Regions from separate parts of the Micromonospora sp. NBRC 110037 genome, predicted to be linked through region 1. Evidence: predicted binding sites of a transcription regulator. Region 1 holds the regulator's gene; the other holds the start of a gene.

What was found. Region 1 encodes HrcA, which represses chaperone genes, less so after heat shock. Its sites were predicted from a motif close to GGTTNGCACNCTCNNNNNGAGNGTGCNAACC; they were not measured.
Region 2: a site for HrcA is predicted at 12,290-12,320, ahead of groES (co-chaperone GroES). Genes of this name have one in related genera too.

Annotation. Positions count from the first base shown of each region.
Region 1 is NZ_BBVA01000014.1:19,760-34,758, forward strand. Features, by position in the region: gene A4R25_RS28485 (serine hydrolase) at 1-1,348, opposite strand, end outside; gene A4R25_RS28490 (histidine triad nucleotide-binding protein) at 1,345-1,689, opposite strand; gene A4R25_RS28495 (SDR family NAD(P)-dependent oxidoreductase) at 1,783-2,544, shown strand; gene A4R25_RS28500 (16S rRNA (uracil(1498)-N(3))-methyltransferase) at 2,560-3,294, opposite strand; gene dnaJ (molecular chaperone DnaJ) at 3,296-4,441, opposite strand; gene hrcA (heat-inducible transcriptional repressor HrcA) at 4,515-5,537, opposite strand; gene A4R25_RS30910 (DUF4870 domain-containing protein) at 5,771-6,415, shown strand; gene hemW (radical SAM family heme chaperone HemW) at 6,455-7,678, opposite strand; gene A4R25_RS28525 (enoyl-CoA hydratase-related protein) at 7,698-8,483, shown strand; gene A4R25_RS28530 (hypothetical protein) at 8,633-9,493, shown strand; gene A4R25_RS28535 (carbohydrate ABC transporter permease) at 9,508-10,341, opposite strand; gene A4R25_RS28540 (carbohydrate ABC transporter permease) at 10,338-11,324, opposite strand; gene A4R25_RS28545 (sugar ABC transporter substrate-binding protein) at 11,321-12,613, opposite strand; gene A4R25_RS28550 (GlsB/YeaQ/YmgE family stress response membrane protein) at 12,836-13,120, opposite strand; gene A4R25_RS28555 (GlsB/YeaQ/YmgE family stress response membrane protein) at 13,374-13,661, opposite strand; gene lepA (translation elongation factor 4) at 13,882-14,999, opposite strand, start outside.
Region 2 is NZ_BBVA01000003.1:55,319-70,317, reverse strand. Features, by position in the region: gene A4R25_RS10250 (lipase family protein) at 1-686, opposite strand, end outside; gene ung (uracil-DNA glycosylase) at 868-1,566, shown strand; gene A4R25_RS10240 (helix-turn-helix transcriptional regulator) at 1,555-2,280, opposite strand; gene tsaB (tRNA (adenosine(37)-N6)-threonylcarbamoyltransferase complex dimerization subunit type 1 TsaB) at 2,452-3,129, shown strand; gene rimI (ribosomal protein S18-alanine N-acetyltransferase) at 3,126-3,569, shown strand; gene tsaD (tRNA (adenosine(37)-N6)-threonylcarbamoyltransferase complex transferase subunit TsaD) at 3,575-4,621, shown strand; gene A4R25_RS10220 (hypothetical protein) at 4,639-4,893, shown strand; gene A4R25_RS10215 (DUF4142 domain-containing protein) at 4,907-5,644, opposite strand; gene A4R25_RS10210 (ROK family protein) at 5,743-6,918, opposite strand; gene A4R25_RS10205 (sugar ABC transporter permease) at 6,950-8,209, opposite strand; gene A4R25_RS10200 (ATP-binding cassette domain-containing protein) at 8,206-9,018, opposite strand; gene A4R25_RS10195 (sugar ABC transporter substrate-binding protein) at 9,122-10,225, opposite strand; gene ybaK (Cys-tRNA(Pro) deacylase) at 10,430-10,909, opposite strand; gene A4R25_RS10185 (methyltransferase domain-containing protein) at 10,964-12,196, opposite strand; gene groES (co-chaperone GroES) at 12,453-12,767, shown strand; gene groL (chaperonin GroEL) at 12,838-14,481, shown strand; gene A4R25_RS10170 (molybdopterin-dependent oxidoreductase) at 14,542-14,999, shown strand, end outside.

The sequences.
Region 1 (14,999 bases):
CGAAGGTCTCCTGGCGGCGGGTGAAGCGGTAGGTCGCCCAGTGCATCCGGACCACCACGCCGTGCTCGTCGCGCGTGAGCCGCAGCAGCTCCCCCACCTCGCGGCCGGAGACCGTGCGGAACACGTCCGGCCGGTCCGGCAGCGGCGCGAACACCGCCGGCGGCTTCCCGGCCGGGTCGTCCGCGCCCCGGGCCCGCAGCGTCCCGTCGTGCCAGGAGAAGACGTACTCGAAGCCCTCGCCCCACCAGCGGCCCAGCATGCCGCGCAGGTGCGCCGGCGCGGGCGGGCCGGGACGCCACGGCTCGATCTCCGCCGGGTCGTGCTCGGCGGCGGCGGCGAGCAGCCGGTGCGCCAGGTCGAACACCTCCACGCCGGCGCCGGACGAGCCGAGCACCGCGGCGCCCATCGCCCCGGCGGTGCCCTGCCCGCCGCGCCGCCCGTAGACGGCGGCGAGGAATCCGGGCATCGCGCCGTCGTGCCCCACGTGGGTCACCCGCTCGGGCTGCGGCACCAGGATCAGCCCGAGGCCGAAGCCGGCCGTCCAGACCGACTCGTCGGTGGTGGTGAGCGGCCAGCGCATCTCCTCGACGGTGGCCGCGGCGAGCACCGCGCCGTCCGGGTCGAGCGCCGCCGGGTCGGCCAGGAAGGCGGCCCAGCGGGCCATGTCCGGCGCGGTGCTCCAGAGCTGGGCTGCGGGGGCCACCGCGCCGAAGTCGGCCGGTGGCTCCGGGTGGGCCTCGTCGGAGTACGCGTCGACCAGGAACCCGGTCGCGGCACGCTCGGTCGGGGCCGGACCGGTGGCGGTCAGCCCGAGCGGGGCGAGGACCCGGTCGGCCAGCACCTCGGCCCAGGTCCCGCCGCGCAGCCGGGCCACCATCTCGCCCAGGAGGGCCATGCCGAGGTTGGAGTAGTGGAAGCGCCGCCCGGTGGGCAGCACCCGCTCGACCCGGGCCAGGTCGGCCAGCAGCTCCTCGACGGCCGGGGCGCGCAGGCTGTCCCACACGTCGCCGTGGGGCTCGCGTTGCAGGCCGGCGGTGTGCGACAGCAGCCGGCGTACGGTCAGCTCGCCGTGCGCCGGCAGGTCGAGGTGCCGCCCGACCGGGTCGTCCAGGTCGAGCAGGCCGTCGTCGCGGCACTGCATGACGAGTACCGCGGTGAACGTCTTGGTGACCGAGCCGATCCGGAACACCGTCTCCGGCCCCAGCGGGGTGTCGTTGCCGGTGTCGCCCACGGCGCAGGTCCAGAGCGGCCGGTCGGCGCGGTGCAGGGCGGCCGACACCGCCGGGATCCGCCCGGTGGCCTGGGCCTGGCGCACCATCCGGCCGAGCCGGTCCGAGACGTCGGTCATCGGCAGAGCATCGGGCCGAGCGGCGCGCCGCCGAGCAGGTGGGCGTGCACGTGGAAGACCTCCTGGCCGCCGTACGGGCCGGTGTTGAACATCAGCCGGAACCCGTCCACGGTCAGGCCCTCCTCCTCTGCCACCACGGCGGCGGTCTGGAGCACCTCACCGGCCAGTTCGGGCGCGCCCTGGGCCAGCGTGGCCACGTCGGCGTAGTGCTCCTTCGGGATCACCAGCACGTGCGTGGGCGCCTTCGGGTCGATGTCCCGGAAGGCCAGGGTGGTGGCGGTCTCGCGGACGATGGTGGCGGGAATCTCCCCGGCGACGATCCGGCAGAAGAGGCAGTCCATCGCAGCAGTGTAAGGAAGGGCCCCCGCTTAACGCCTCCGGCATGGGAAGGGGCCCTTCTTAACACCCCGGGCCGGTGCGGCAGGATGGCCGCCATGGCGGGACGGGCGGTGCTGGTGACGGGGGCCTCGCGGGGCATCGGGCGGGCGGTGGCGCGAGCGTTCGCCGCAGGTGGGGACCGGGTGGCGATCCACCACCGGGACTCCGCCGAGCTGGCGGAGCGGCTGCGCGCCGAGCTGCCCGGCGACGGGCACGTGGTGGTGCGCGCCGACCTGGCCGACCCCGACGCGGTACGCGCCATGGTGGACGAGGCGGCCCAGCGGCTCGGTGGCCTCGACGTGCTGGTGAACAACGCCGGTGTGTTCGGGCCGGCCGATCCCCCGCACCCGGTCTTCGAGAGCAGCTACGAGCAGTGGCGGACGCGGTGGCGGGAGGTGCTCGACACCAACCTGGTCGGCGCGGCGAACGCGGCCTGGTGCGCCGCGCAGCACATGCGCGACAGTGGGGGCCGGATCGTCAACGTCTCGTCCCGGGGCGCGTTCCGGGGCGAGCCGGCCAACCCGGCGTACGGGGCCAGCAAGGCCGGGATGAACGCGATGGCCCAGTCGCTGGCGGTGGCCCTGGCGCCGTACGGCATCGGGGTGGCCTGCGTGGCGCCCGGCTTCGTCGAGACGGACATGACCAACGAGCACCTGAAGGCAGAGCGGGGCGAGGCGGTACGCGCGCAGTCCCCGTTCCACCGGGTGGCGCGTCCGGAGGAGATCGCGGCGGCGGTGCACTGGCTGGCGAGCCCCGAGGCCGAGTGGGCGGCGGGAACGATCATCGACCTGAACGGCGCTTCCTACCTCCGCTCCTGACCCACCCCTCCCCCGCTACCAGTGGGTCAGGCGGGTGGCCAGGACTGTCAGGGCTGCCACGCCTGCTGTGGACGTACGCAGCACCGACGGGCCCAGGCGGACCGTGCGGGCGCCCGCCTCGGCGAACGTGGCCAGCTCGTGGTCGGCGATGCCGCCCTCCGGGCCGACCACCAGGACGATCTCCCCGGCCGTCGGCAGGTCGACTGTGGTCAGCCGGTCCTGCGCGCCCTCGTGCAGCACGAACGCGGCGGCCGCGCCGGCGATCCGGCGGGCCACCGTGGCGGTGGACTCGTCCGGGGCGCCGGCCACCACCGGCAGCCACGGGCGGCGGGCCTGCTTGGCCGCCTCCCGGGCGGTGGCCACCCACTTCTGCCGGGCCCGTACGCCCCGGTCGCCGCGCCACTGCGCCACCGAGCGGGACGCCGCCCACGGCACGATCTCGTCCACCCCGACCTCGGTCATCGCCTGCACGGCGAGTTCACCCCGGTCGCCCTTGGCGATGCCCTGCACCACGACGAGCCGCGGGACGGGCGCGTCCGCGTACCCCCGGCTGGTGACGCGCAGGTCGAGCGTGCCCCGGCCGACGGCGGTGACCACCGCGGCGGCGGTGCCGCCCCGGCCGTCGGCGAGCAGCAGCTCCTCACCGGCCCGCAGCCGCTGCACGGTGGCCGCGTGGTGGCCCTCCGGGCCGTCCAGCGTCAGCGTGTCACCGGTGGGCAGCGCCTCGACCAGGAACAGCGGGGCGGACACCTCAGGCGTGCCCGTTGAAGGCGTCGCGCATCCGGGAGAAGAAGCCGCCCTGCTTGGTCAGCTCGGCGACCTCCTCGCCGCGGGTCTTGGCGAAGTCGCGCAGCATCCGCTCCTGGTCGGCGTCGAGCTTGGTCGGGGTACGCACGTCCAGGTGCACGTAGAGGTCACCCCGGCCGGTGCCGCGCAGGTGCGGTACGCCCCGGGCGCGCAGCCGCAGCGTGCTGCCGGGCTGGGTGCCGGGCTTGACGTCGACGGTCTCCTCGCTGTCCAGCGTCTTGATGGTCAGCCGGGTGCCGAGCGCGGCGGCGGTCATCGGCACCGTCACCCGGCAGTGCAGGTCGTCGCCCTTGCGGGAGTAGACGTCGTGCGGCCGCTCGTGGATCTCCACGTAGAGGTCGCCGGCGGTGCCGCCGCCCGGGCCGACCTCGCCCTGCTGGGCCAGGCGGATCCGCATGCCGTCCTCGACGCCGGCCGGGATCTTGACGGTCAGCGAGCGGCGGGTACGCACCCGGCCCTCACCGGCGCAGGTCGGGCAGGCATGCGGGATGGTGGTGCCGTAGCCCTGGCAGACGGTGCACGGCCGGGCGGAGACCACCTGGCCGAGGAACGTGCGCTGCACCGACTGCACCTCGCCCCGGCCGGCGCACGCCTCGCAGGTGGCCAGGTGGGTACCGGCTGCGGTGCCGGCGCCGGAGCAGGTGGTGCAGAGCACCGCGGTGTCGACGGTGATCGGCGCCTCGACGCCGAACGCGGTCTCGTTGAGGTCCAGTTCCAGGCGCAGGATCGCGTCCGCGCCGGGCCGGGTGCGCGGCCGGGGTCCCCGGCTGCCGCCCGCCGCGCCGCCGAAGAACGCGTCCATGATGTCCTGGAAACCGACGAACGGACCGGCGCCGCCGGGCCCGCCCGGGCCGCCCATGCCACCGCCGCCGGGGGCGAGCGGGTCGCCGCCGAGGTCGACGATCTGCCGTTTCCGGTCGTCCGAGAGGACCTCGTACGCGGCGTTGATGTCCTTGAACTTCTCCTGGGCCTCCGGGTCCGGATTGACGTCCGGGTGGTACTGCCGCGCCAGCTTGCGGTAGGCGCGCTTGATCTCGTCGTCGGAGGCTTCCCGGCTCACGCCGAGAATGCCGTAGTAGTCCCTGGCCACTGCGTTAGGTGTCCTCATGTTCGTCTCGCGTCGCTCCGGTCGTCGGCCGCAACCGGCCGTCGGCCCTGACTGGTCAGTTCTGGGCCAGCAGTTCGCCCACGTAGCGTGCCACGGCCCTCACCATGGCGATATTGCCGGGGTAGTCCATCCGGGTCGGCCCGAGCACGCCGAGCCCACCGACGATGGTGCTGCCCGGTCCGTAGCCGGTGCTGACCACCGAGGCGGCCCGCAGGTTGTCGAACTCGTTCTCGTCGCCGATCAGCACGCGGGTGGTGCTCGGCTCGGTCTCGCCGATCAGTTTGAGCAGCACTACCTCTTCTTCGAGCGCCTCCAGGATCGGCCGCAGCGAGCCCTGGAAGTCGAGCAGGCCGCCCCGGGTGAGGTTGGCCTGGCCGGCCAGCGCGAGGCGCTCCTCGTGCCGTTCCACGAGCGTCTCCAGCAGCACCGTGGACAGCGTGGTCATGGCCGGGCGCAGGTGCGGCGCGGACTCGTCCACCAGGGCCTGCACCAGCGGCGGCGTCTCGGAGAGCTGGCTGCCGACGAGCTTCTCGTTCACCAGCCGGCGCAGGTCGGTCACGTCGTCGGCGGGAACCGGGGCGGGCAGCTCGACGAGCCGCTGCTCGACCCGGCCGGTGTCGGCGATCATGACGACCATCAGCCGGGTGGTGGAGATCGGCACGAGTTCCAGGTGACGCACCTTGGACCGGGCCAGGCTCGGGTACTGCACCACGGCGACCTGCCGGGTGAGCTGGGCGAGCAGCCGGACCGTGCGGTGCACCACGTCGTCCAGGTCGACCGCGCCGACCAGGAAGCGCTCGATGGCGCGGCGCTCGGCGGGGCTGAGCGGCTTGACCCGGGAGAGCCGGTCCACGAAGAGGCGGTAGCCGCGGTCGGTGGGCACCCGGCCGGCGCTGGTGTGCGGCTGCCGGATGTAGCCCTCCTCCTCCAGCACCGCCATGTCGTTGCGCACCGTCGCCGGGGAGACGCCGAGCTGGTGCCGCTCGACCAGGGCCTTGCTGCCCACCGGCTCCTGCGTGGCGACGTAGTCCTCGACGATCGCGCGCAGCACGGCGAGTTTGCGGTCGTCGAGACCCATGTCCCCACCTCCTGACACACCTCGGCCGGGCCGGCACGCGGCATCCGCCGGGCGGCTGGCACTCGACTGTAGCGAGTGCCAGTCTACGTCGGCACCCCCACCGACGCGATGATCGCCTGACGGACCTGCGGTGCGGCCCACCACACCACGCGGCACGCCAGGGCCGAACAGCCGGTCACGCTCGGTCTGTGTCGCCCTGGTGCGACTTGCCCGCTGGCCCTACCGTGACCTCCATGACTGAACCTCCTCGCCCTCCCGGAGCAGGGGACTCCGGCCCCCAGCCCGACCCGTCGGCGCCCTACGGCTCCGGCGAGCCGCCCACCGCTCCACTGTCCGGCGCGCCGGGCGCGGGCGGGTATCCCCCGCCCGGTGACTATCCGCCCCCGGGCGGCTACCCGCCCCCCGGTGCCCAGCCTCCGCCGGGCGGCTACCCGCCCCCTGGTGGTTACCCCCCGCCGGCCGGCGCGCCGGGCTACGGCGCCGGTGGCGGCTATCCCGGCGGTGGCGGCTACGGCCCGGCCGGGTACGCCAACAACGACGAGAAGACCTGGGCCCTGGTGGCGCACTTCGGTGGCGCCGCGGGCGTCATCATCGGTGGCGGTCTGCTCGGCTGGGTCGCCCCGCTGATCGCGATGATGACCCGCGGCCAGCAGTCGCCGACCGTACGCGCCCACGCGGTCGCGGCGCTGAACTTCCAGATCACCTGGACCATCGCCAGCGTCCTCGCCTGGGTGATCACGGTCATCACCTGCGGGATCCTGTTCTTCGTCCCGATGCTGGTCTGGCTGGTGCCGCTGATCTTCGGGATCATCGGCGGGGTCAAGGCCAACGAGGGTGTGCTCTACCGCTACCCGATGACCTACAACTTCGTGAAGTGACACCGCCGGCCGGCCGAGGGGGCGGCCGGCCGGCGTCGGTCACGGCAGCAGGTCGCGTACCACCGCGTCGGCCAGCAGCCGTCCGCGCAGCGTCAGCACCACAAGCCCCCGCGCGTACGCCCCGGCGTCGAGCAGCCCGGCGTCCCGGGCCCGCTCGGCGCCCGCCCGGCCGGGCTCGTCCAGCACGTCCAGCGGCAGCCCGGAGGCGAGCCGCACCCGCAGCATCACGTCCTCCATGTGCTGCTCGTCCGCGCTGAGCACCTCCCGGGCCAGTGCCGGCGAGGCGCCCTCGGCCAGCCGCGCCGCGTACGCGCTCGGGTGCTTGACGTTCCACCAGCGCACGCCGCCGACGTGGCTGTGCGCCCCCGGGCCCAGGCCCCACCAGTCGGCGCCGGTCCAGTAGAGCAGGTTGTGCCGGCACGCCGCCGCCGCCGAGCGGGCCCAGTTCGACACCTCGTACCAGGAGAAGCCGGCCGCGCCGAGCGCCGCCTCCGCGGCCAGGTAGCGGTCCGCCGCCACGTCGTCGGAGGGGTACGGCAGCTCGCCCCGGCGCATCCGCGCGGCCAGCCGGGTGCCGTCCTCCACGATCAGGGCGTACGCGCTGACGTGGTCCACCCCGGCGTCGACCACCTGGGCCAGCGAGGCAGCGAAGTCGTCTGCCGTCTCGCCCGGCGTGCCGTAGATCAGGTCCAGGTTCACGTGCTCGAACCCGGCGTCGCGCGCCTCCAGCGCGGCGGCGGTGGCCCGGCCCGCGCTGTGCCGCCGGTCCAGCACCGCGAGCACCCCGGGCGCGGCGGACTGCATGCCCAGCGAGATCCGGGTGTAGCCGGCCGCCCGCAGCGTCTTGAGCGACTCCGGGGTCACCGACTCCGGGTTGGCCTCGGTGGTCACCTCCGCGTCGGCGGCCAGCCCCCAGACGCGGTCGATGCCGTCGAGGATCCGGGCCAGGTCGTCGGCGGGCAGCAGGGTCGGCGTGCCGCCGCCGACGAAGACGGTGTCGACCCGCTGCGGCGGCGAGTCGCCCAGCACCCGGGCGGCCAGCGCCAGCTCGGCCAGCACCGAGTCGGCGTACGTCTCCCGGCTCGCCCCGCCGCCCAGCTCGGAGGCGGTGTACGTGTTGAAGTCGCAGTAACCGCACCGGCTGGCGCAGAACGGCACGTGGACGTACACGCCGAAGCCGCGCGCGCCGACGGCGCGACGGGCGGTGGCGGGCAGCGATCCGTCGCGCGGGACGGGTTCGCCTTCTGGAAGGACGCCGGGCATGGCCACTAGTGTGCCCGGCATGACCTCTCCGGACGCTCTCGTGCGAGTCGCCACGGCCCGTGGGGTGACCACCCTCACCCTGGACAGCCCGCACAACCGCAACGCGCTCTCCACGCCCCTGATGACCCAGCTGCTGGCCGGGCTGGCCGACGCGGTCGCCGACGACGCGGTACGCGCGATCGTGCTCGACCACACCGGCCCGGTCTTCTGCTCCGGCGCCGACCTGAAGGAGACCGCCGCCGCGTACGCCAGTGGCACGGTGCCCGCCGGGATGCTCGGCGACGTGCTGGTGGCGGTGCGGGAGTGCCCGAAGCCGGTGGTCGCGAAGGTCGCCGGGCCGGCCCGGGCCGGCGGGCTGGGCCTGATCGCCGCCGCCGACCTGGCGGTCTGCGCGCAGGAGGCGACGTTCGCGTTCACCGAGGTGCGGATCGGCGTGATCCCGGCGGTGATCTCGGCGACCGTGCTGCCCCGGCTGGACCAGCGGGCCGCCGCCGAGCTGTACCTGACCGGCGACACGTTCGACGGCCGCCGCGCCGCCGAGGTCGGCCTGGTCACCGCCGCGGTGCCGGCCGGCGAGCTGGACGCCGCCGTCGAGCGTTACTGCGCCTCGCTGGTCAGGGGCGCGCCGGGGGCGCTGGCCGGGGCGAAGGAGCTGCTGCGCCGGCCCGCCGCGACGGACCTGCGGGCCGAGATCGCCGAGTTGGCGGCGCTGTCCACCGGGTACTTCCTCTCGGACGAGGGGCGTGAGGGCGTCATGGCGTTCCGGGAGAAGCGTCCCGCCGCCTGGGTGCCCGCCGGAGACTGAGGTACGCGGCGGGGCCCGGCTGGTCACCTTCGGTGGTGGCGGGCCCCGCCCGGCGGCACGGCGCCGGTCACGTGGTGGCGGGACGGCCACTCGGACGAGACGCGGCGGCGCGGGGCCGACGTACGCTTGTCGGACTGTCGGGACAGGGGGTGCGGGTGCGGACGCGAGCGGCGATCGTGGCATCTGGTGTTGCGGTGTGCGTACTGGCGCTGCTCGCGGTCTATGTCGTGACCAAGCAGTTCGGCGAGCACCTGCGGCTCCCCCTGGCCAGCCGGACCTGCACGGTGCAGGCCGACGGCGAGGTGGTGCTCGGCGCCGACCAGATGGCGAACGCGGCGACCATCGCGGCCATCGGCATGCAGCGCCGGATGCCCGAGCGGGCGGTGGTGGTGGCGCTGGCGACCGCGTACCAGGAGTCGCACCTGCGCAACATCGCGCACGGCGACCGCGACTCGCTCGGCCTGTTCCAGCAGCGCCCGAGCCAGGGCTGGGGCACCCCGGAGCAGGTCCAGGACCCGCGGTACGCGGCGAACAAGTTCTACGCCGCGCTGAAGAAGGTCAAGGGCTGGGAGCGGATGCGGGTCACCGACGCCGCCCAGCGGGTGCAGCGGTCGGCCTTCCCCGAGGCGTACGAGAAGTGGGCCGACGAGTCGGAGGTCCTGACCCGCGCGTTGCTCGGCCACGCGACCGGCGCGGTGGCCTGCACGGTGAGTTCGCCGCCGACGATGCGCGGGCCGGCCGCCGCCAGCGCCGTGCTGGAGAGCCTGTCGCTGGACTGGGGGCTGCCCCGGCTGGCCACGGCGACGGACCTGACCGCGCTCACCGTGCCGGCGGGCGACGACCGCAACGGCTGGCGGTACGCGCACTGGCTGGTCTCGCACGCCGACGACCACGGCGTGAAGAAGGTCCGCTTCGGCAACCTGGAGTGGACCGCCGAGCAGGGCTCCTGGGCCCGGGTGAAGGGCGACCCGGCCACCGAGGTACGCGCCGAGGTGTTCGCCGCGGCCTGACCGGCCCGCCGCCCTCAGCCCTTCACGGCTCCCGCGACCAGGCCGGAGACCATCCGGCGCTGCACCAGCAGGAAGAAGACGATCACCGGCAGGGTGAACAGCGTGGACGCGGCCATCACCGAGCCCCAGGCGGTGTCGTCGCGGCCGAAGAAGAACGTCATCGCCACCGGCAGCGTGTACTTCTGCTGGTCGTTGATGAAGGTCAGCGCGAAGATCAGCTCGTTCCAGGCGGTGATGAACGAGAAGATGCTGGTGGCGACCAGGCCGGGCGCGACCAGCGGGAACAGCACCTTGCGGAACGTCTGGGCCCGGCTGGCGCCGTCGATGGCGGCGGCCTCCTCCAGTTCCTTCGGCACCGCTGCGACGAAGCCGCGCAGCATCCAGACCGCGAACGGCAGCGAGAAGCCGAGGTACGTGAGGATCAGGCTGGGCAGCGTGTTGTAGAGACCGAGCCGCTGGATCATCAGGAACAGCGGGATGACCAGCGCCTCCAGCGGGATCATCTGCACCACCAGCAGCATGATCAGGAACGTGGTGCGCAGCTTGAACCGGAACCGGGCCACGGCTGTCGCGGCGAGCAGCGCGACCAGCCCGCTCAGCAGCACCGTGGCCCCCGCGACGAGCACGCTGTTGAGGAAGAAGTCGGTGAACGTCACGCCCGGGATCAGGTTGCCGGTGAGGATCTCCCGGTAGTGCTCCAGCGTCGGCTCGGCCGGCACCGGCCGGGGCGTGGACGAGAAGATCTCCCGGTTGGGCTTCAGCGACGTCGCCACCATCCAGTAGACCGGGAACGCGGCGAAGAGCGCGACCAGCAGGCCCGCGCCGTTGAGGGCGATCTTCTTCATCATTCGTCCTCCTGCCGCAGCACCATGCGGACGTACAGGGCGGTCACCACGAGCAGGATCACGGTGAGGATCACGGCGATGGCGGAGCCGAGGCCGTACTTCGGCGGCGGTGAGAACGCCTCCGCGTACGAGTAGATCGACAGCATGAACGTCGACCGGTCCTGGGTGCCGCCGGCCAGCACGAACTGCTGGGTGAAGACCTTGAAGTCCCAGATCGTGGAGAGCACCACGAGGATGCCGAAGACCGGCCGCAGGATCGGGAACGTCACCTTCCAGAACACCTTCCACGGGCCGGCGCCGTCGACCCGGGCCGCCTCCTGCAACTCCGTCGGCACGCTCTTGAGCCCGGCCAGCACGCTCACCGCGATGAACGGGAACGAGTGCCAGACCACCACGAGCGTCAGGATGGCGAAGAACAGCAGCGGGTCGTTGAACCAGCCGTACCCGGTCCAGTCGCTGCGCCCGAACAGCGCCGTGGACAGCCCGTCCGGGAGCTTGTTGAACAGCCACGTGACCAGGCCGCTCGTGTCGTCGAAGATCCACTTCCAGACGATCGTGCCGGTCAGCGCCGGGGTGGCCCAGGCGAGCATCACGCAGCTCGCCACGAACGTGGCCATCTTCTTGCCCAGGCGGTTGAGCAGCAGCCCGACCAGCGTGCCGAGGACCATCGTGAGCGCCACGTTGGCGACCGCGAACAGCACCGTGTTGCGCAGCACCGTACGGAAGAACGGGTCGCCGAGGATCTGGGCGTAGTTGGCCAGGCCGATCCACGGCCACTCGCGGTCGCCGCGCAGCTGCCGGACGCTGTCCAGCTTGTGGAAGGACATCCACACGACCTGGCCGAGCGGCCAGAGCAGCAGCACGGCGATGATCGCCAGGCAGGGCAGGAGCAGCAGGTACGGAAGGTGGTCCACCCGGCGACGGCGCCGCCGCGCGGGGGTCTCCCGCGCGGCGGCCTCGCCGGTGGCCTCGGTCAGCGTGGTCACTTGGCGTTGAGGATGCTTTCGATCTCGGTGGCCGCGTCGGCGGTGGCCTTCTCGACCGTCTTCTGGCCCTTGATGACCGAGCTGTTCATCGCCTGGGTCACCGTCTTGGTGCGGCTGACCTCGACCCACTTCGGGGTGAGCGGGGTCAGCTTGGTGTTCTGGATAGCGGTGGCGAACGCCGCCATCACCTTGTCGTTGGCGTAGTCACCGCTGCTGACCAGGTCCTGGTAGACCGGGAAGAACCCGAGGCTGCTGGCGAACTCCTTGTCCTTCTGCTTGCTCAGCAGCACGGTCATGTAGTCCCAGGCCAGCGCCTGCCGCTCGCTGTCCTTCCAGATGGCGATGTCGGAGCCCCCGGCGAACGCCGGGGCGGCCTTGCCGTCCGGGCCGGGGATCGGGAACGTGCCCCAGACCTTCTCGATGTCCGGGTTGTCCTTCTTCATCGCGCCGCCCTGCCAGCTACCGGCGAACGCCATCGCGGCCTTGCCGGTGGCGAACTGGGTACGGGCGTCGACCTCGTTCCACCCGGCGGCGGCCGGCGGGGCGACCTTGTGCACTGTCACCAGGTCGGTCCAGAACTTGACCGCCTTCTGCGCCTCGGGGGTGTTGTAGCCGGACTTCCAGCTGTCCCCCTCCTTGGTGGCGATCTCCGCGCCGGCACTCCAGAGGAAGGAGTAGAACGGCAGCTCGGAGTTGCCGGGCAGGGCGATGCCGTAGGTGCCGGGCTTCTTGGCCTGCACGGCCTTCGCGGCGGCGACCATCTCGTCCCAGGTCGTCGGCGGCTTCACGCCGGCCTCGGCGAACCAGTCGGTGCGGTAGTAGACGGCGCGCACGCCGGCGTACCACGGCACGCCGTACTGCTTGCCGTCGAGCTGAGCGTTCTTGACCAGGTCGGGCAGGATGTCCTTGCCCTCGGACCAGGCGTTGAACTTGTCCGAGACGTCGGCCAGGGCCTCCTGAGCGGCCCAGCCCTGGGTCTCGGTGTTGCCCAGCTCGGTGACGTCCGGGCCCTCGCCACCGGCGAGCGCGGCCTGGAACTTCTTCGGCGCCTCGAGCCAGGGGATGTACTGCACCACCACGTCGGTCTCGGGGTGCTTCTTCTTGAACTCCGCCTCGACGCTGTCGAGGAACGCGGTCTGGGCGTCGCCGCCCTCACCCATCATCCACACAGTGAGCTTGCTGTTGTCGGCGGCCTTGTCGTCGTCGCCGGAGCCACCGCACGCGGTCAGCACCAACGCGGCCGACGCCACGATGGCGGTGACCGGAGCCAGCCGCTTCCACCTGTTCACGCCATATCTCCCTCAGGGCCGTTTGGCACTAACCTTCTCCGCCGCACCTTAGTAGGAAAATTTCCTTTACAACAGGGGGTGTTCGTGACGGAGGGCACAGGCGACCGTATCGCAGCCGGGGCCCGGCCGACATCGATGCCGTCCGGGCAGTTCAGAGCCCACGAACGCCGACGGGCGCCCGGCCGGTGAGGCCGGGCGCCCGTCGAGGCGCGTGGTGCGGGGTCAGTAGCGCGAGACGCCGCGGCGACGGCCGACACCGGCCACCAGGGCCACGCCGATCGCGGCGAACAGCACCTGCAGCATCAGCTCGCGCCAGTCGATGCCGGCGGTCTCGGCGAAGCCGGAGGCCCGGGCGACGAGCGTGCCCAGAAGCGCGGCGCCGACGCCGATCAGCATGTGCAGCCACATGGGCATGTTCTGCCGGCCCGGCACGACCAGCCGGCCCAGCGCGCCGACGATCAGACCAACGACCAGCGCCGTGATGATGCCCCAAACGGTGAGCTCCATGGTCGCCCTCCTCCTTAAGATCCGGTCACACGTTTTTGTGTGGTTACTGTCGTGATCGCTAAGTTCCCGACCGCCCGGAAATCCAAACCGACTCCGATGACGAATTGTTCAGACGTACCCTGACCTGCTACTTCTCCCCGAAACCGGGCGCGGCGGGCGGGCCCGGCACACCGACGGGGTTCAATGCGCCGAATACGCCGACGGGTGCCCGGCCGATGCGGCCGGGCACCCGTCGAGGCGCGTGATGCGTCGATCAGTAACGCGAGACGCTGCTGCGGCGGCCGACGCCGGCCACCAGGGCCACACCGATGGCGGCGAGCACGACCTGCACGGCCAGCTCGGCCCAGTCGATGCCGGCGGTCTGCGTGGCGATGCCGAGCGCGCGGGCCAGGACGGTGCCCAGCAGCGCCGCGCCGACGCCGATCACCATGTGCAGCCAGATCGGCATGTTCTGCCGGCCCGGCACGACCAGCCGGCCCAGCGCGCCGACGATCAGACCCACGACCAGCGCGGTGATGATGCCCCAGACGGTGAACTCCACGGTCGTCCTCCTAAAGCGATTTCGCACGTTCTGTGCGGTTGCTGTCGTGACCGCTAAGTGCCCGACGCATCGAAAACCGAAACCGGCCGTATCGACCGCCACCCTCCCGACTGACGCGAACCCGCAGGTGGGAGCGCTGCCAGAGGCTGAAAATCTCCTGGGTACGCGAACGGCCGGCGCCCCTGCGAGGGGACGCCGGCCGCTGCGCGGAGCCGGACCGCTACTTCTTGCCGGCGGGCTTGCCGTCACCGGAGTCGGACGAGAGCGCCGCGATGAACGCCTCCTGGGGGACCTCCACCCGGCCCACCATCTTCATCCGCTTCTTGCCCTCCTTCTGCTTCTCCAGCAGCTTGCGCTTGCGGCTGATGTCACCGCCGTAGCACTTGGCGAGCACGTCCTTGCGGATCGCGCGGATGGTCTCCCGGGCGATCACCCGGCTGCCGATCGCCGCCTGGATCGGCACCTCGAACTGCTGGCGCGGGATCAGCGAACGCAGCTTCGCCGCGATCGTCGTGCCGTACGTGTACGCCTTGTCCTTGTGCACGATCGCGCTGAACGCGTCGACCGGCTCGCCGTGCAGCAGGATGTCCACCTTCACCAGGTCCGACGCCTGCTCGCCGGAGGGCTCGTAGTCCAGTGAGGCGTAACCCTTGGTACGGCTCTTGAGCTGGTCGAAGAAGTCGAAGATGATCTCGGCCAGCGGCAGCGTGTAGCGCAGCTCCACCCGGTCGGCGGAGAGGTAGTCCATGCCGAGCAGGCTGCCCCGGCGGCCCTGGCACAGCTCCATCACCGCGCCGACGTAGTCGTTCGGGGTCAGCACCGTCGCCCGCACCGTCGGCTCGTACACCTCCGCGATCTTGCCGGTCGGGTACTCGCTCGGGTTGGTGACCACGATCTCCTCGCCGTCCTCCTGGATGGCCCGGTAGACCACGTTCGGGGCGGTGGAGATCAGGTCGAGGTTGAACTCCCGCTCCAGCCGCTCCCGGATGATCTCCAGGTGCAGCAGGCCGAGGAAGCCGCAGCGGAAGCCGAAGCCCAGCGCGCCGGAGGTCTCCGGCTCGTAGACCAGCGCGGCGTCGTTGAGCTTGAGCTTGTCCAGCGCCTCGCGCAGGTTCGGGTAGTCCGAGCCGTCGATCGGGTAGAGCCCCGAGTAGACCATCGGCTTCGGGTCCTTGTAACCGCCGAGCGCCTCCTTGGCCGGGTTGTTGTTGATGGTGACCGTGTCACCGACCCGGGACTGGCGCACGTCCTTCACGCCGGTGATCAGGTAGCCCACCTCGCCGACGCCGAGCGCCTCGGCCTTGACCATCTCCGGCGAGATGACACCGATCTCCAGCA
Region 2 (14,999 bases), on a different contig from region 1:
ACGCGGGACTGGGCGGTGACCGATGCTCCGGGTACGGCGCGGGCGGCGCGGGCCGCGTCGAGCAGGGCGTGGCCGCCGTCGAGGCGGTTGACGTAGGTGTGCAGCCGGTCGGTCGTGCCCAGACCGACGTAGTCGGTGACGACGACGGCCGCGCCGGTGGCGAGGAGGCGATAGATCGCCAGGGCCTCGTAGCCGACGGACAGGGTGTCGCCGGTGAGCGTGAGCGGGTGTTGCAGCGAGAACGACGGCGCGCACTGGTCGCCCTGCCCCATGGTTCCGGAGGCGACGGCGACGAGCGGGCGCGGGCCGGCGCCCCGCCACGCCGCCGACGGTTCGATGTAGGCGCCGGTCACCGCGACGGGCCGTCCGTTGGAGTCGGTGGACCGGTACATGAGTCGGGTGGCGGTGCCGGGCATCGCGCGGCCGTCGAGCCCGGGAATGCTCAGGCCGAGCGGCAGCGGTTCGGTGCGGATCAGCGTGCCGTTGGTGGCGGGCAGGTCGGCGGGCGGGTGGTAGAAGGCGGGGATGGTCACGCCGCGGGAGACCACGGGCGTGGCGTCGTCGGCGGCTGCGGCTGCGCCGGATCCGGCCAGGTAGGTGGCTGCCGCCGCGGCGACGGCGAGGATCCGGAGGCCGATCGCGCGGCGGGCGGAGGGCGTGCGGGGACGGGTGTTCCTGCTGCTCACGGGCACTCCTAGCGAGCATCGATGGTGGTGGATGCAAGCTAGCAGTGGTGGTGTGGCGTAAGTAACTTGCCAGTAGGTTACGCTCCGGTAACTTTTCCCGTCCAGTACCCGGCCCGGCCGCTGCCCGGGAGTGTCGGTCGCGGCTGGTAGGAAGATGGCGACCGACTAGGAGAGGTTGCCGATGCCCGACGCCCCCACCCTGGACCTGCCGGCGCTGTTGCCGGAGGCCTGGCGTGCCGTGCTCACCCCCCACCTCGACCCGGCCCGCACCGCCGCGCTGGCCGAGTTCGTCACCCGGGAGTACGCGACCGCCACGGTCTTCCCGCCGCTGGAGGACCTGTTCTCCGCCTACCGGCACTGCGCGCCGGCCGACACGAGGGTGCTCATCCTCGGCCAGGACCCGTACCACAAGGCGGGCCAGGCGCACGGGCTGAGCTTCAGCGTGCGCGAGGGGGTGGCGGTGCCGCCGTCGCTGCGCAACGTCTTCAAGGAGCTGAGCGAGGACCTGGGCGTGCCCAAGCCGCGCAGCGGAAACCTCGACGGCTGGGCCGCGCAGGGCGTGCTGCTGCTCAACTCGGTGCTGACGGTCCGGCAGGCCACCCCCGGCTCGCACGCGAACAAGGGCTGGGAGGAGTTCACCGACGCCACGATCCGGGCGCTGGACGCGCTCGACCAGCGCGTGGTCTTCCTGCTCTGGGGCGGCTACGCCCGCAAGAAGGCGGCGCTGGTGACCAACCCGCGGCACGTGGTGCTGGAGGCCGGGCACCCGAGCCCGATGAACCCGCGCGGCTTCCTCGGCAGCCGTCCGTTCAGCGCGGCAAACAAGGCGCTCGCCGACGCGGGGCTGCCCACCGTCGACTGGGAACGCTCAGCCGGCTGACCCGTCCGGCGCCTCGCCCGCCGCCGCGAGGCGCCGGCGGTACCGGGACAGCAGCTCGGCCGTGCGCTTGTCGGTCACCTCCACCTCGATCAGCGGCTCCACCGGGTACGTACGTTCACCGAGGCGGACCTCGATGGGCTCAGGCAGTTCGTCGCACATCCGGGCCCGCAGCTCGCCGAACCGGGTCCGCCAGCGGTGCTCGCCCGGTTCCTCGGGCTCCGGGTGGTCCCCGCCCCACTCCTGCCATCGGGCATCCCAGCGCTGCGCGCGGCCCCGCTCCAGGAACGCCGTGAACCGCGGGGAGTCCCGCCACCGCACCGCGATCTCGACCGCGTCCACCGGCAGTGGCGCGCCCTGCAACAGGGCCGCCGTGCCGCCCGCCAGCACGTACGGCAGGTCGCCCAGCGCGTCCATGATCGGGTCGAGCCGGAGATGATCGATCCGCTCGGTCAGCGCGGTCCCGGCCATTTCGTCAAGCGCCGCGTCCAGGTGACTGTCCAGCGGCTCGACCTCGATCCGCAGTTGCCGATCCAGCGCGGCGAGCAGACGTTCCGCGGTGGTCAGGCTGGGCAGCCGGTCGCCGCGCTCGATCCGGGCGACGGCGGCCTGGCTGATCCCGACCCGCACGGCCAGGGCCTGCTGGGTGAGTCCGGCCAGTTCCCGTTCGTGGCGCAGGGCGCGGGCGATCTCCTGGGCCAGGCGACTCTCCGTCATCTCCGGAGGATGGCAACTCGCCGTCGAGCGATATACCTGTGAGTCATATTTATGACCGAGAGGTATATCGCTCCCAGGTCACCTCTTCCGTCGGGACACTACGCACCGTGACCGGGTCAGCGGCGAGGGCGTGCCGAGGGCGGACGGGGCGGACGGCTAGGCTGGCTTACCGTGCTCGTACTCGTGGTGGACTCCTCGACGCCCGCGGTGACCGCGGCGCTGGCCGAGGTCTCGGCGGACGGCGTCGCGGTTCGCGCGTCCCGGTGCACCGTCGATGCCCGCGCCCACGGCGAGCTGCTCGCGCCGCAGGTCGACGCCGTGCTGGCGGACGTCGGCGCGCGTCCCGCCGACCTGGCCGCGATCGTCGCCGGCCTCGGCCCGGGCCCGTTCACCGGGCTGCGCGTCGGGCTGGTCACCGCCGCCACCATGGGTCAGGTGCTCGGCGTCCCCACGTACGGTGTCTGCTCGCTGGACGGGCTCGGCCACCCGGCGGCCGCCGGCGAGCCGGTGCTTGCGGCGAGCGACGCGCGGCGGCGGGAGATCTACTGGGCCGTCTACGACGGCGCCGGTCAGCGCCTGGCCGGCCCGGAGGTGGCGGCCCCGGCGGTGGTCGCGCAGCGGGCGCGCGACCTGGCGGTCAGCGTCGCGGTCGGCGACGGCGCGCACCGGTACGCGGACGTGCTCGGCCTGCCGGTGCGGGACGAGCCGCGCTACCCGGACCCGCTGGCGCTGGCCCGTCTCGCCGCGCCGCGGATCCGCGCGGGCGCGCCCGGCGAGACGCTCACCCCGCTCTACCTGCGCCGCCCGGACGCGGTCGCCGCCACCGGCCACAAGCCGGTCCTGCCATGAGGCTGGGCCGGTTCCGCTGGTGGCACGTCGAGGAGGTGCTGCCCATCGAGGCGGACCTGTTCGGCGCCGAGCAGTGGTCGGCGGCGATGTTCTGGAACGAACTCGCCAACGGCCACTTCTATCTCGCCGCCACCGACGACGACGGCACCGTGCTCGGCTACGCCGGGCTGGCCGTCTACCCGCCCGACGAGGCGTGGGTGCAGAACGTCGCGGTCCGCCGGGACGCGCAGCGGCGGGGCATCGGCCGGCTGCTGCTGGAGGCGCTGCTCGCCGAGGCGGCCCGGCGCGGCGTCCGCAGCACGCTGCTGGAGGTCGCCGCGGACAACGCCCCGGCGCAGCGGCTCTACGCCGGCTACGGCTTCGAGCCGATCGGCGTACGGCGCGGCTATTACCAACCGAGCAACACCGACGCGCTGGTCATGCAGCGCAACGAGGACTGACGCGCATGGCTGACGAACCACTGATCCTCGGCATCGAGACCTCCTGCGACGAGACCGGCGTGGGCATCGTGCGCGGGCACACGCTGCTCGCCGACGCGCTCGCCTCCAGCGTCGAGGAGCACGCCCGGTTCGGCGGCGTGGTGCCCGAGGTGGCCAGCCGCGCCCACCTGGAGGCGATCGTGCCGACCATGGACCGGGCGCTGCGCGAGGCCGGCGTCACCATCGCCGACATCGACGCCATCGCCGTGACCTCCGGGCCGGGCCTGGCCGGCGCGCTGCTCGTCGGGGTCGCCGCCGCCAAGGGGTACGCGGTCGCGGCGGAAAAGCCGGTGTACGGGGTGAACCACCTCGCCGCGCACGTCGCTGTGGACACGCTCGAACACGGCCCGCTGCCCGAGCCCGCCATCGCGCTGCTCGTCTCGGGCGGCCACTCCTCGCTGCTGCGCGTCGACGACCTGGCCCGCGACGTCGTACCGCTCGGCGCCACCATCGACGACGCGGCCGGCGAGGCGTTCGACAAGGTGGCCCGGCTGCTCGGGCTGCCGTTCCCGGGCGGACCGTACATCGACCGCGAAGCGCGTGCCGGTGACCCGGCGGCGATCGCCTTCCCGCGCGGGCTGACCGCCGCGAAGGACCTGGTCGGACACCGGTTCGACTTCTCCTTCTCCGGCCTGAAGACGGCGGTGGCCCGCTGGGTGGAGGCGCGGCAGCGGGCCGGTGAGCCGGTCCCGGTCGCCGACGTGGCGGCGTCCTTCCAGGAGGCGGTCTGCGACGTGCTGGTCGGCAAGGCGATCGACGCCTGCCGCACCAGCGGCATCGACACGCTGGTGATCGGCGGCGGAGTGGCAGCCAACTCCCGCCTGCGGGCGATGGCCGAGCAGCGGGCCGACAAGTACGGCATCCGGGTGCGTACGCCCCGGCCGAAGCTCTGCACGGACAACGGCGCGATGGTGGCCGCGCTCGGCTCGCACCTGGTCGCCGCGGGCGTCGCGCCGAGCCGGCTGGACCTGCCGGCCGACTCGGCGATGCCGCTGACAGTGGTCAGTGTGTGAGCGGGGAGGAAACCGACATGATCGTCCGGATGTGGGAGGCCAAGGCCGAGTCGTACGGCTTCGCCGACCTGATCACCTGGGTCTGCGAGACCGCGCTGCCCGAGTTCGAGCACGACCCGATGCACGTCTCCAGCGAGGTGTTCTCCTCCACCGACCACCGGCTCGTGGTCATCTCCAAGTGGCGGAACAACCCCCGGGAACTGCCCGAGCCACCGGCGCGCCTGATCGCCCGCCCGCCGCACAGCTGGGACTTCGCCCAGGTCGACCGCTGACGCCGCCGCCCCGCTAGGAGCGGCGGGTCAGCCGCCAGGTCGCGTACCCGCCGGTGCCGAGCGCGATCAGGAACACCGCCCACACCAGGCCGGTGCCGACCTGGAGCCCACCGCCGCTGCCCACGTTGGCCTGGGCGGCGGCGACGAGCGAGTCGCTCTGCGCGGGCGGCAGCGCGGCCGGCGGCAACTGCTGCCAGCGCACCAGCCCGGTGCTCTCCAGCATGGTCATGTGGTCGTTGACGAACTTGTTGGCGTCCTCGGCCAGCTTCCGCACGATCGGGTCGCGGGTGCTGGCCCGGACCGCGCCGATCACCGGAAAGATCTTGCCGTGGGCGACCCGCAGCCGGGTGACGAAGATCTGGTCGAACCGGGCGCCGGTGGCGTTCCGCATCTCGGTCAGCCACCCCTGCTGCTCTGCCGTCGGATCCGTCGGCAGGGTGGCGCCGAGCTTGTTGGCCGCCTCGACCACCAGCTGGTCCAGCTCCGCGTGCTGCTTGGCGATCTCCGCGCCGACCTCGCGTACCCGGGCGGACTGGCCCTTCTCGGCCGCCATCTGCCCGGCCGGCATCTCCCACAGCCCGGCCAGCCGTACGCCGTTGAGCAGCGTCATGTCGGCGGCGTTCATCTGCACGCCGGGGTTGGGCGCGGCCTGCGCCGTCCCGGGAACGACGCCGATCCCCGCGCCCAGCGCGGCGAGCAGCAGTACCACCCGGTGCGCCAGCTTGCGGCGTGCGGATTCCAGCGATGCCATGGTTGCGGTGCCTCCTCGGTCCGGACCGGTACGCGGGGTCGTGGACGGCCGCGCAAGCCGGCCGCCCGTCCGCACACTGGTACGGATCACCGGGCCGATCAGTTCAGCGGATCGGCGAGGAGTCGTTCGAACGCCAGCTCGGCGGCGCCGATCAGCGCCGCGTCGTCGCCCAGCTTCGGGGTACGCAGCCGCACGTGCTCCAGGCACGCGGGCAGCCCGTTGGAGTTGAGCCGGCTGCGCACCTGCGCGGCGGAGGCCAGGTAGAGGTCACGCATGGTGCCGCCGAAGATGACCATCTCCGGGTTGAAGATGTTCACCAGGTTCGCGACGCCGAAGCCGAGCCAGTCGCCGGCTTGCCGTACCGCGGTCTGCGCGCGGGCGTCGCCCCGGTCGGCGGCGTCGAAGACCGCCAGCAGCGCGTCCCGGCCGCGTGCCTCGGACCGGCCGGCGGCGCGCAGCAGCCCGTGCTCGCCGATCTCGGTCTCCCAGCAGCCGCGCCGGCCGCAGTCGCAGCGCACCCCGTCGCGGACCACCACCATGTGGCCCACCTCGCCGCCGTAGCCGCCGTGCCCCCTCAGCCGCCGCCCTCCCGCGATGATGCCCGCGCCCACACCGACGTCGCCGTAGATGTAGATGACGTTGTCGCAGCCGACCGCCGCGCCCCGGGCGTGCTCGGCGTACGCGGCCACGTCGGCCACGTTGCCCACCGTGATCGGTACGTCTATCCCCAGCTCGACGGCGAGCGCCGCACCGATCGGCTCGTCCACCCAGCCGGTGGTGGGGCTGAGCCGGACCAGCCCGTCCTCGCGGCGGACCATGCCGCACACCGCCACGCCGGCGCCGACGCAGATCGCGTCCGGCGGCACCGACTGGTGCATCTCCTTGACCGCGCCGGCGAGCAGCGGGGCGGCCTCCCCGGCGACCAGGTTGCGCGGCCGGTCCATCTCCCGGCGGTCGAGCACCTCACCGCCGAGTCCGACCCGCGCGGCCCGCAGCCGGTCCACCTCGACGCTGTACGCGTACGCGTAGACCCGCCCCGACTCGGGCCGGACGACGAGTGACGGTCGTCCGGCCCGGCCGGTCTCCTTCGGCGTCCCCTCGCTGACCAGACCGGCGCCGGCCAGGTCCGCGGTCAGCGCGCCGATGGTGCTGCGGTTGAGTCCGAGCGCGGTGGTCAGCTCGGCGCGGGTGGTGGCCCCGTGGACGTGCACGTATCGGAGCAATGCGCCCAGGTTCTGCCGACGGATCTCGTCCTGACTGGGGCCCGCGCGCATTGCCACTGCCATGGTGTTTCCGTACCCCTGCTCAGCGGTTGCCGGTCGCGGCGGCCCGCCGACGCGAGAGCGCGTCGATGGTCGCCGCGGCGAGCAGCACCACGCCGGTGACCACGTACTTGACGCCCGAGCTGTATCCCATCAGTCCCATACCGTTGTCGATGACCGCGACCACCGCGCCTCCGAGCACGGCGTCGAGGACCCGGCCCTTGCCGCCGAAGAGGCTGGTGCCACCGATCACCGCCGCGCCGACGGCGTAGAGCAGTACGTTACTGCCCCCGGTGTTGGGGTCGACCGAGTTGCCCCTGCTGGCGGCCACGATGCCACCGATGGCGGCCATCGAGGAGCAGATGACGAAGACGGAGATACGGATCCGGTCGACGTTGATGCCGGCCCGGCGGGCCGCCTCGGCGTTGCCGCCGACCGCGTAGATGTGCCGCCCGTAGCTGGTGCGCTGGAGCACGAACGTCCAGACGATCAGCAGCACCGCGATGATCGGCACCACGATCGGCACGCCCTTGAGCGAGGTGATCAGCACGTTGCGGCTGCGCTCCAGGTTGAGGACGTAGACCGCCACGCCGAGGATCACGGCCAGGCCGGCGATCCGCGCGCCGACCACCGTGAGCGGGTCGGTGAGCAGGCCACGGGCGGCCCGGTTGCGGTACCGGAGCAACTGCACTGCCGCGTACCCGGCGACGGCCACCGCGGCGAGCGCCCAGCCCAGCGCCGGGGAGAGGTTGCGGTTGGCGATCGCGACGAGCACGTCGTCGCGGATCGCGATGTTGGCGCCCTCGTCCATCAGCGTCAGCACGACACCCTGGAAGGCGAGGAACCCGGCGAGCGTCACCACGAAGGACGGGATGCCGACCTTGGCGACCAGCAGGCCCAGCACGGTGCCGATCACCAGACCGGTGACGACGGCGGCGAGCACCGCCACGTACCAGGGGTAGCCGAGCACGGTGACCACGTTGGCCAGGATCGCGGCGCAGACGCCGCTGGCGAAGCCGGCGGAGAGGTCGATCTCGCCGAGCAGCAGGACGAAGACCAGGCCCATGGCGATGAGCGTGACCGCCGCGCCCTGAGTGAACAGGTTCGCCAGGTTGCCGGCGGTGAAGAACGACGGGCGGGCGATCGAGAAGCCCACCGCCAGCGCCACGAGCATGACCACCGCGGGGAGCGCGCCGATGTCGCCGCCGCGTACCCGGCGCCAGTAGTTGTTCACGTGGCTGTTCAGGGTCGGTGTCGGCGCGACGCCGGCCGGGCCTTCCTTCTTCACGACGATGGCGGTCATCGGATGGCTCCTGGGGTGGTGTCGGCGGGCGCGGCGCCGTTGCCGCCCGGCTCGCCGGTGAGGCCGAGGCCGCCGGATCGGCCGGCGGTGATCAGCTCGACCACCTGCGAGTGGGTGATGTCGGTGGTCTTCACCTGGGCGACCATCTGGCCGAGGTAGAGCGCGGCGATCCGGTCGGAGACGGCGAAGACGTCGTTCATGTTGTGCGAGATGAGCACCACGGCCAGGCCGTTGTCGGCCAGCCGGCGCACCAGCTCCAGCACCTGGGCGGTCTGCGCGACGCCGAGCGCGGCGGTCGGCTCGTCCAGGATGACCAGCCGGCTGTTCCAGAGCACGGCCTTGGCGATGGCGACGGTCTGCCGCTGGCCGCCGGAGAGGCTGGCCACGTGCTGGCGCAGCGACTTCACGGTGCGCACGCTCAGGCCGGCGAGCGTCTCGGCGGCCATCTGCTCCATGGTCGGCTCGTCGAGCACGATGCCGCTGCGCTTCTCCCGGCCGAGGAACATGTTCTGCACGATGTCGAGGTTGTCGCAGAGCGCGAGATCCTGGTAGACGACCTCGATCCCGAGCGCGGCGGCGTCCCGGGGGCTGTTGATGGTCACCGGCCGGCCGTCGAAGAGGAACTCGCCGGCGTCGGTGGGGTGGATGCCGCTGATGCACTTGACCAGGGTCGACTTGCCGGCGCCGTTGTCACCGACGAGCGCGGTCACCTCGCCGGGGTGCGCGGCGAAGGCGACGTCGCGCAGCACCTGGACGGGACCGAAGCTCTTGTCGATCCCGCGTAGCTCCAGCAGGGGGGTAGCGGACACGGGGTTCTCCTTTGGGCGGAGGGAGGTCTCGGATCCCGTCCGGCGCGGGCGCCGCCCGGCACGGGAGAACCCGTGCCGGGCGGCGCCGCCTGAGGCGGGTGGGTCAGCTCACGCCGGCGTCGGTGCAGAGCTTCGCGAAGGCACCGGTGCAGAGTTCTTCCTTGGTGACGTAGCCGTCGGCCACGACGTCCTTGACGTTGTCCTTGAAGATGGCCTTGGGCTCCAGCAGCACGGCCGGCACGTCCCGGTTGCCCTCCGGGTCCTTGACCGTCTGGCCGGTGTCCTTCCGCTCCCCCTTGGCGAGCGCGATGGCCAGCTCGGCGGCGGCGTCCGCCTCCTTCTTGACCGCCTTGTAGACGGTCATGCACTGGTCACCGGCGAGGATGTTCTGCAGGCCCTCCTTGGTGGCGTCCTGACCGGTCACCGGGACCTTGCCGTTGAGCTTGTTCTTCTTCAGCACCGAGATGGCCGCGTTGCCGAGACCGTCGTTGGCGGCGAGCACGCCGTCGATCTTGCCGCCGGCCTTGGTCATCTGCTGCTCGAAGATCGTGGCGGCCTGCGCGTTGTCCCAGGCCGGCACCGGGTCGTCGGCGACCTTGGTGTACTCCTTCGAGTCGAACTTCGGCTTGAGCACCGAGTCGTACCCGTTCTTGAACAGGGTGGCGTTGTTGTCGGTCGGCGAGCCGTTGAGGTACGCGATCGACGGGTTCTTGACGCCCTTGTCGGTCAGGCACTTGCTCAGGCCCTCGCCCTGGAGCTTGCCGACGGCCTCGTTGTCGAAGCTGACGTAGTACTGGGCGGAGCCGCCCAGGGTCAGCCGGTCGTAGTCGATGGTCGCGACGCCCTGCGACTTGGCCTTGTCGAGCACGGCCTTGCCGGTGCCGGAGTCCAGGTTGACGATCATCAGGACGTTGACGCCGCTGGTGATCATCTGGTCGGCGATGGTCTGGAACGCGGTCTTGTCGTTCTGCGCGTTCTGGATGTCGGAGTCGACGCCGGCCGCGTCGAACGCCGCCTTGAGGTACTTGCGGTCCGCGCCCTCCCAGCGGGCGGAGGACTTGCTGTCCGGCAGGATCACGCCGATCTTCGGCTTCTTGGCGTTGGAGCCGCCGGCCTCGTCGGAAGAACCGCCGTTGTCACCGCAGGCGGCCATGCTGCCGGTCGCGAGGAGACCGACGGCCGCGAAGGTGAGGAAGCCCTTGCGCATGTGCAGGGTCCTTTCGGAGGTGGGGGAGTGGTGATGTTTTGTTGTGTCCGGCAACGTATTCCCCGCCTCCCATGCGCCGCAAGACTGCCGAGGTCAGAAGTTTGTTGGCGGCGGTAACAATTCAGCAACGCGGTTGTCACCCGCGGGACACCGCCGGGAGAGCGCGCTCCGGGAACGCTCCCACACGTACCGTCACGAGCCCGCTCAGGCAGCGGCGATCGATGCCGTGGCCGCCCCGGTGAGCGCCACCAGATCCGTCGGCGTGAGCTGCACCTGCAATCCCCGGCGGCCCGCCGACACGTACACGGTCGGGTGCGCCAGCGCCGAGGAGTCGACGACTGTCGGTAGCCGCTTACGTTGGCCGAGCGGACTGATGCCGCCCCGCACGTACCCGGTCGCCCGCTCGGCCACCGCCCGGTCCGCCATCACCGCGCGCTTGCCGCCCATCGCGGCGGCCAGCGCCTTCAGGTCCAGCTCGCCGGTCACCGGCACCACCGCCACCGTCAGCCCGCCGTCGACCTCGGTGACCAGCGACTTGAACACCCGGTCCGGTGCCACCCCGAGCGCCGCGGCCACGAGCGCGCCGTAGTTCGGCGCGTCCGGCGAGACGTCGTACGGGTGGATGCTGTGGGCGATCTTCCGCTTGCTCAGCAACGCGATCGCCGGAGTGCCAGGGCCCGCCACGGGCTCAAGCTAACCCGCGCGCCGCGACACCGCGAGCTGGAAACGTGAGCCGGGTCAGCCGCCGACCGGAACCGGCCGGCACACGAGCACCGTGGGGTCGCCCGCCACCCGGGTCAGCACCAGGTCGGCCGCCGCCTCGCCGGACAGCCGCAGGTCACGGCGCAGCTTCTCCGGCTCCAGCGCCGACCCGCGCTTGCGGATCTCCACCCGGCCGACCCGGCGTTCCCGCAGCAGGGCGCGCAGCCGCTTCAGCGAGAACGGCAGCACGTCGGTGATCTCCAGGCAGCGGGCGAACGGGGTGGGCCGGGCCACGTCGGCGTACAGGTAGGCGATCGACGGGTCGGCGAGCGTGGCGTCGAGGTCGGCGGCCAGCTCGGCGACCAGGTGCGCGCGCACCACCGCCGGGTCCGGGTCGTAGAGGAAGCGCCGGACCGGCCCCACCTCCGCTTCCTGCGCGCCCGTGCCGGTGAGGTGATAGGAAGGGACCCTTTTACTACCGGAGGCGTTAAGAAGGGGCCCTTCCTTCTCGCGCAGCAGGGTGGCGCGGCGCGGTACGCCGGCCAGCTCGCCGCACCAGAGCGCGGCCTCGACCAGGTCGCCGTCCACGCTCACCCACTCCGCCTCGGCGCCCGCCGGGATCAGCGCGTGGTCCAGCCCCGGCGCGACCTTCACCACTGTGCGCGGCACCCGCGCGGCGAGACCGGTGACGAAGTCCCACGGCGGGGAGTAGGAGTTCGGGTCGAAGACGCGCCGCCCGGTGCCGGCCCGCCGCCGCGCCGGATCGCAGAACGCGCCGTCGACGCGGCTCACGTCGAACTCCGTGGCGTCGCCGCACTCGACTGTCACCAGATCGGCGAGCCCGGCCGCCTCGGCGTTCGCGGCGGCCATCGCGGCGGTCAGCGGGTCGGCCTCCACCGCGTACACCCGGATGCCGGCGCGGGCGGCGGCGAGCGCGTCGGCGCCCAGGCCGCAACCCAGGTCGGCCAGCGTGGTCACGCCCGCGGCGCGCAGCCGTGCGGCCCGCCGGCCGGCGACCACCCCGCGGGTGGCCTGCTCCAGCCCGGGTCGGGTGAGGAACATCCCGGCCGCCGCCGCGCCGAACTTGCCTGCTGCCCGGCGGCGCAGCTCCGCCTGGGTCAGCGCGGCGGCGGCGAGGTCGCCCGGAATCCCGGCCGAGCGCAGCGCGGCCGCCGCCGCCAGCGGGTCGCCGCCGGCCACCCGCCCGGCCGCGGCGAGCGCCGCCGACCCCTCGGGGGTACGCAGCACGGCGAGCAGGTCGAGATCCACGCGCCCATTCTCCCGGGCCGGTTCCGGCGCGACACGGAGGGCGACGCGCGTTGGCACTCTCCTTGACGGAGTGCTAGCCGAGGAATAACCTGCGATTAGCACTCTCACCCTGAGGGTGCCAACGCCCGAGCCTCGTGCCCGGGGGTTGAGCGCCAGGCGGACCGGCACCCGCGACGACGGCCCCGCCCGGTGGCATGTGGCAGATTGACGCTGGTCGGCACGCCGGCCGGCAACGACACCAAGTACCCGGGAGGGTATGCCCGTGACTACCGCGACCAAGGTTGCGATCAAGCCGCTCGAGGACCGCATCGTGGTCCAGGCGAACGAGGCCGAGACCACCACCGCCTCGGGCATCGTGATCCCCGACACCGCCAAGGAGAAGCCGCAGGAGGGCACCGTCCTCGCTGTCGGCCCGGGCCGGATCGACGACAAGGGCAACCGCGTGCCGATCGACGTGAAGGTCGGCGACACCGTCCTCTACTCGAAGTACGGCGGCACCGAGGTCAAGTACGCCGGCGAGGAGTACCTGGTGCTCTCCGCCCGCGACGTCCTCGCGGTCATCGAGAAGTAAGCAACCGATCAGTGTCGTTGCCCCGGTCCGGCTCGCCGGGCCGGGGCAACGTCGCTTCGAAGGGATACTGATGGCGAAGATCCTCAGCTTCTCGGACGACGCCCGGCACCTGCTCGAGCACGGTGTCAACGCCCTCGCGGACGCGGTCAAGGTCACCCTCGGCCCGCGCGGGCGCAACGTCGTCCTGGACAAGAAGTTCGGTGCGCCCACGATCACCAACGACGGCGTGACCATCGCCAAGGAGATCGAGCTCACCAACCCGTACGAGAACCTCGGCGCGCAGCTGGTCAAGGAGGTGGCGACCAAGACGAACGACGTCGCCGGCGACGGGACCACCACCGCCACCGTGCTGGCCCAGGCCATGGTCCGCGAGGGCCTGCGCAACGTGGCCGCCGGCGCCAACCCGACCGGCCTGAAGCGGGGCATCGACGCGGCGGCCGCCAAGGTCTCCGAGGCGCTGCTCGGCAAGGCCGTCGAGGTCGCCGGCAAGGAGTCGATCGCGCACGTCGCGACCGTCTCCGCGCAGGACGCCGCGATCGGCGAGCTGATCGCCGAGGCGATGGAGAAGGTCGGCCGCGACGGCGTCATCACCGTCGAGGAGGGCTCCGCGCTCGTCACCGAGCTGGAGGTGACCGAGGGGCTGCAGTTCGACAAGGGCTTCATCTCGCCGAACTTCGTCACCGACCTGGAGGCGCAGGAGGCGGTCCTGGAGGACCCGTACATCCTGATCACCACGCAGAAGATCTCGGCGATCGAGGAGCTGCTGCCGCTGCTGGAGAAGGTTCTCCAGAACAACAAGCCGCTGCTCATCGTCGCCGAGGACGTCGAGGGCCAGGCCCTGTCGACGCTCGTGGTCAACGCGCTGCGCAAGACCGTCAAGGTCTGCGCGGTCAAGGCCCCCGGCTTCGGCGACCGCCGCAAGGCGATGCTCCAGGACATGGCGATCCTGACCGGCGCCGAGCTGGTCGCCCCGGAGCTGGGCTACAAGCTCGACCAGGTCGGCCTGGAGGTGCTCGGCACCGCCCGCCGCGTCGTGGTCGACAAGGAGAACACCACTGTCGTCGACGGTGGCGGGCAGGCCTCCGAGGTCGCCGACCGGGTCGCCCAGATCCGCAAGGAGATCGAGGCCTCCGACTCGGAGTGGGACCGGGAGAAGCTGGCCGAGCGGCTGGCGAAGCTCTCCGGCGGCATCGCCGTGATCAAGGTCGGCGCGGCCACCGAGGTCGAGATGAAGGAGCGCAAGCACCGCATCGAGGACGCCATCGCCGCGACCAAGGCCGCGGTCGAGGAGGGCACGGTCCCGGGTGGCGGCGCCGCCCTGGCCCAGATCCTGCCCGCGCTCGACGACGACCTGGGCTTCACCGGTGACGAGAAGGTCGGCGTCTCGATCGTGCGCAAGTCGCTCGTCGAGCCGCTGCGCTGGATCGCCCAGAACGCCGGCCACGACGGCTACGTGGTGGTGCAGAAGGTCGTCGGCAAGGACTGGGGCCACGGCCTCGACGCCGCCACCGGCGAGTACGTCGACCTGGCCAAGTCCGGCATCATCGACCCGGTGAAGGTGACCCGCAACGCGGTCAGCAACGCCGCCTCGATCGCCGGCCTGCTGCTCACCACCGAGAGCCTCGTGGTGGAGAAGCCGGCCGAGCCGGAGCCGGCCGCCGGTGGCCACGGCCACTCGCACGGGCACGGCCACCAGCACGGCCCGGGCTTCTGACCCGAGGAGTACGCCCGACGTCAGGGCACACCGCCGACCCGGTGGTGTGCCCTGACGCATATGTCCTTACGGATCGCTGACGAGATTGGCAGCCGGGCCCGCGGGGCGACCAGACTGGAGCCCGTGAGCACCCTCTCCCCCCGCCGGGCGGCGTCGGCCGGTGTCGTCGCCGCCGTGGTGGCGCTCGGCGCCGCCGAACCCGTGGCGGTCCTGACCGGCCCCCGGTCCGCTCCACTCGTCGCCGTCGGCGGACTCGTCGTCGACCTGGTGCCCGAGCCGCTCAAGCAGTTCGCCATCGACGTCTTCGGCACGTACGACAAGATCGCGCTGCTGATGGGGACGGCGCTGCTGCTGGCCGTCTTCGGCGCGCTGCTGGGCCTGGCAGCGGCCCGGCGGCTGGTGATCGGCCTGGCCGGCATCGCCGCGTTCGCCGCGCTCGGTGCCGCCGCCGCGCTGACCCGGGCCGGCGCGGACGCCTTCGACGCGCTGCCCTCACTGGTCGGCGGCGGACTGGGCGC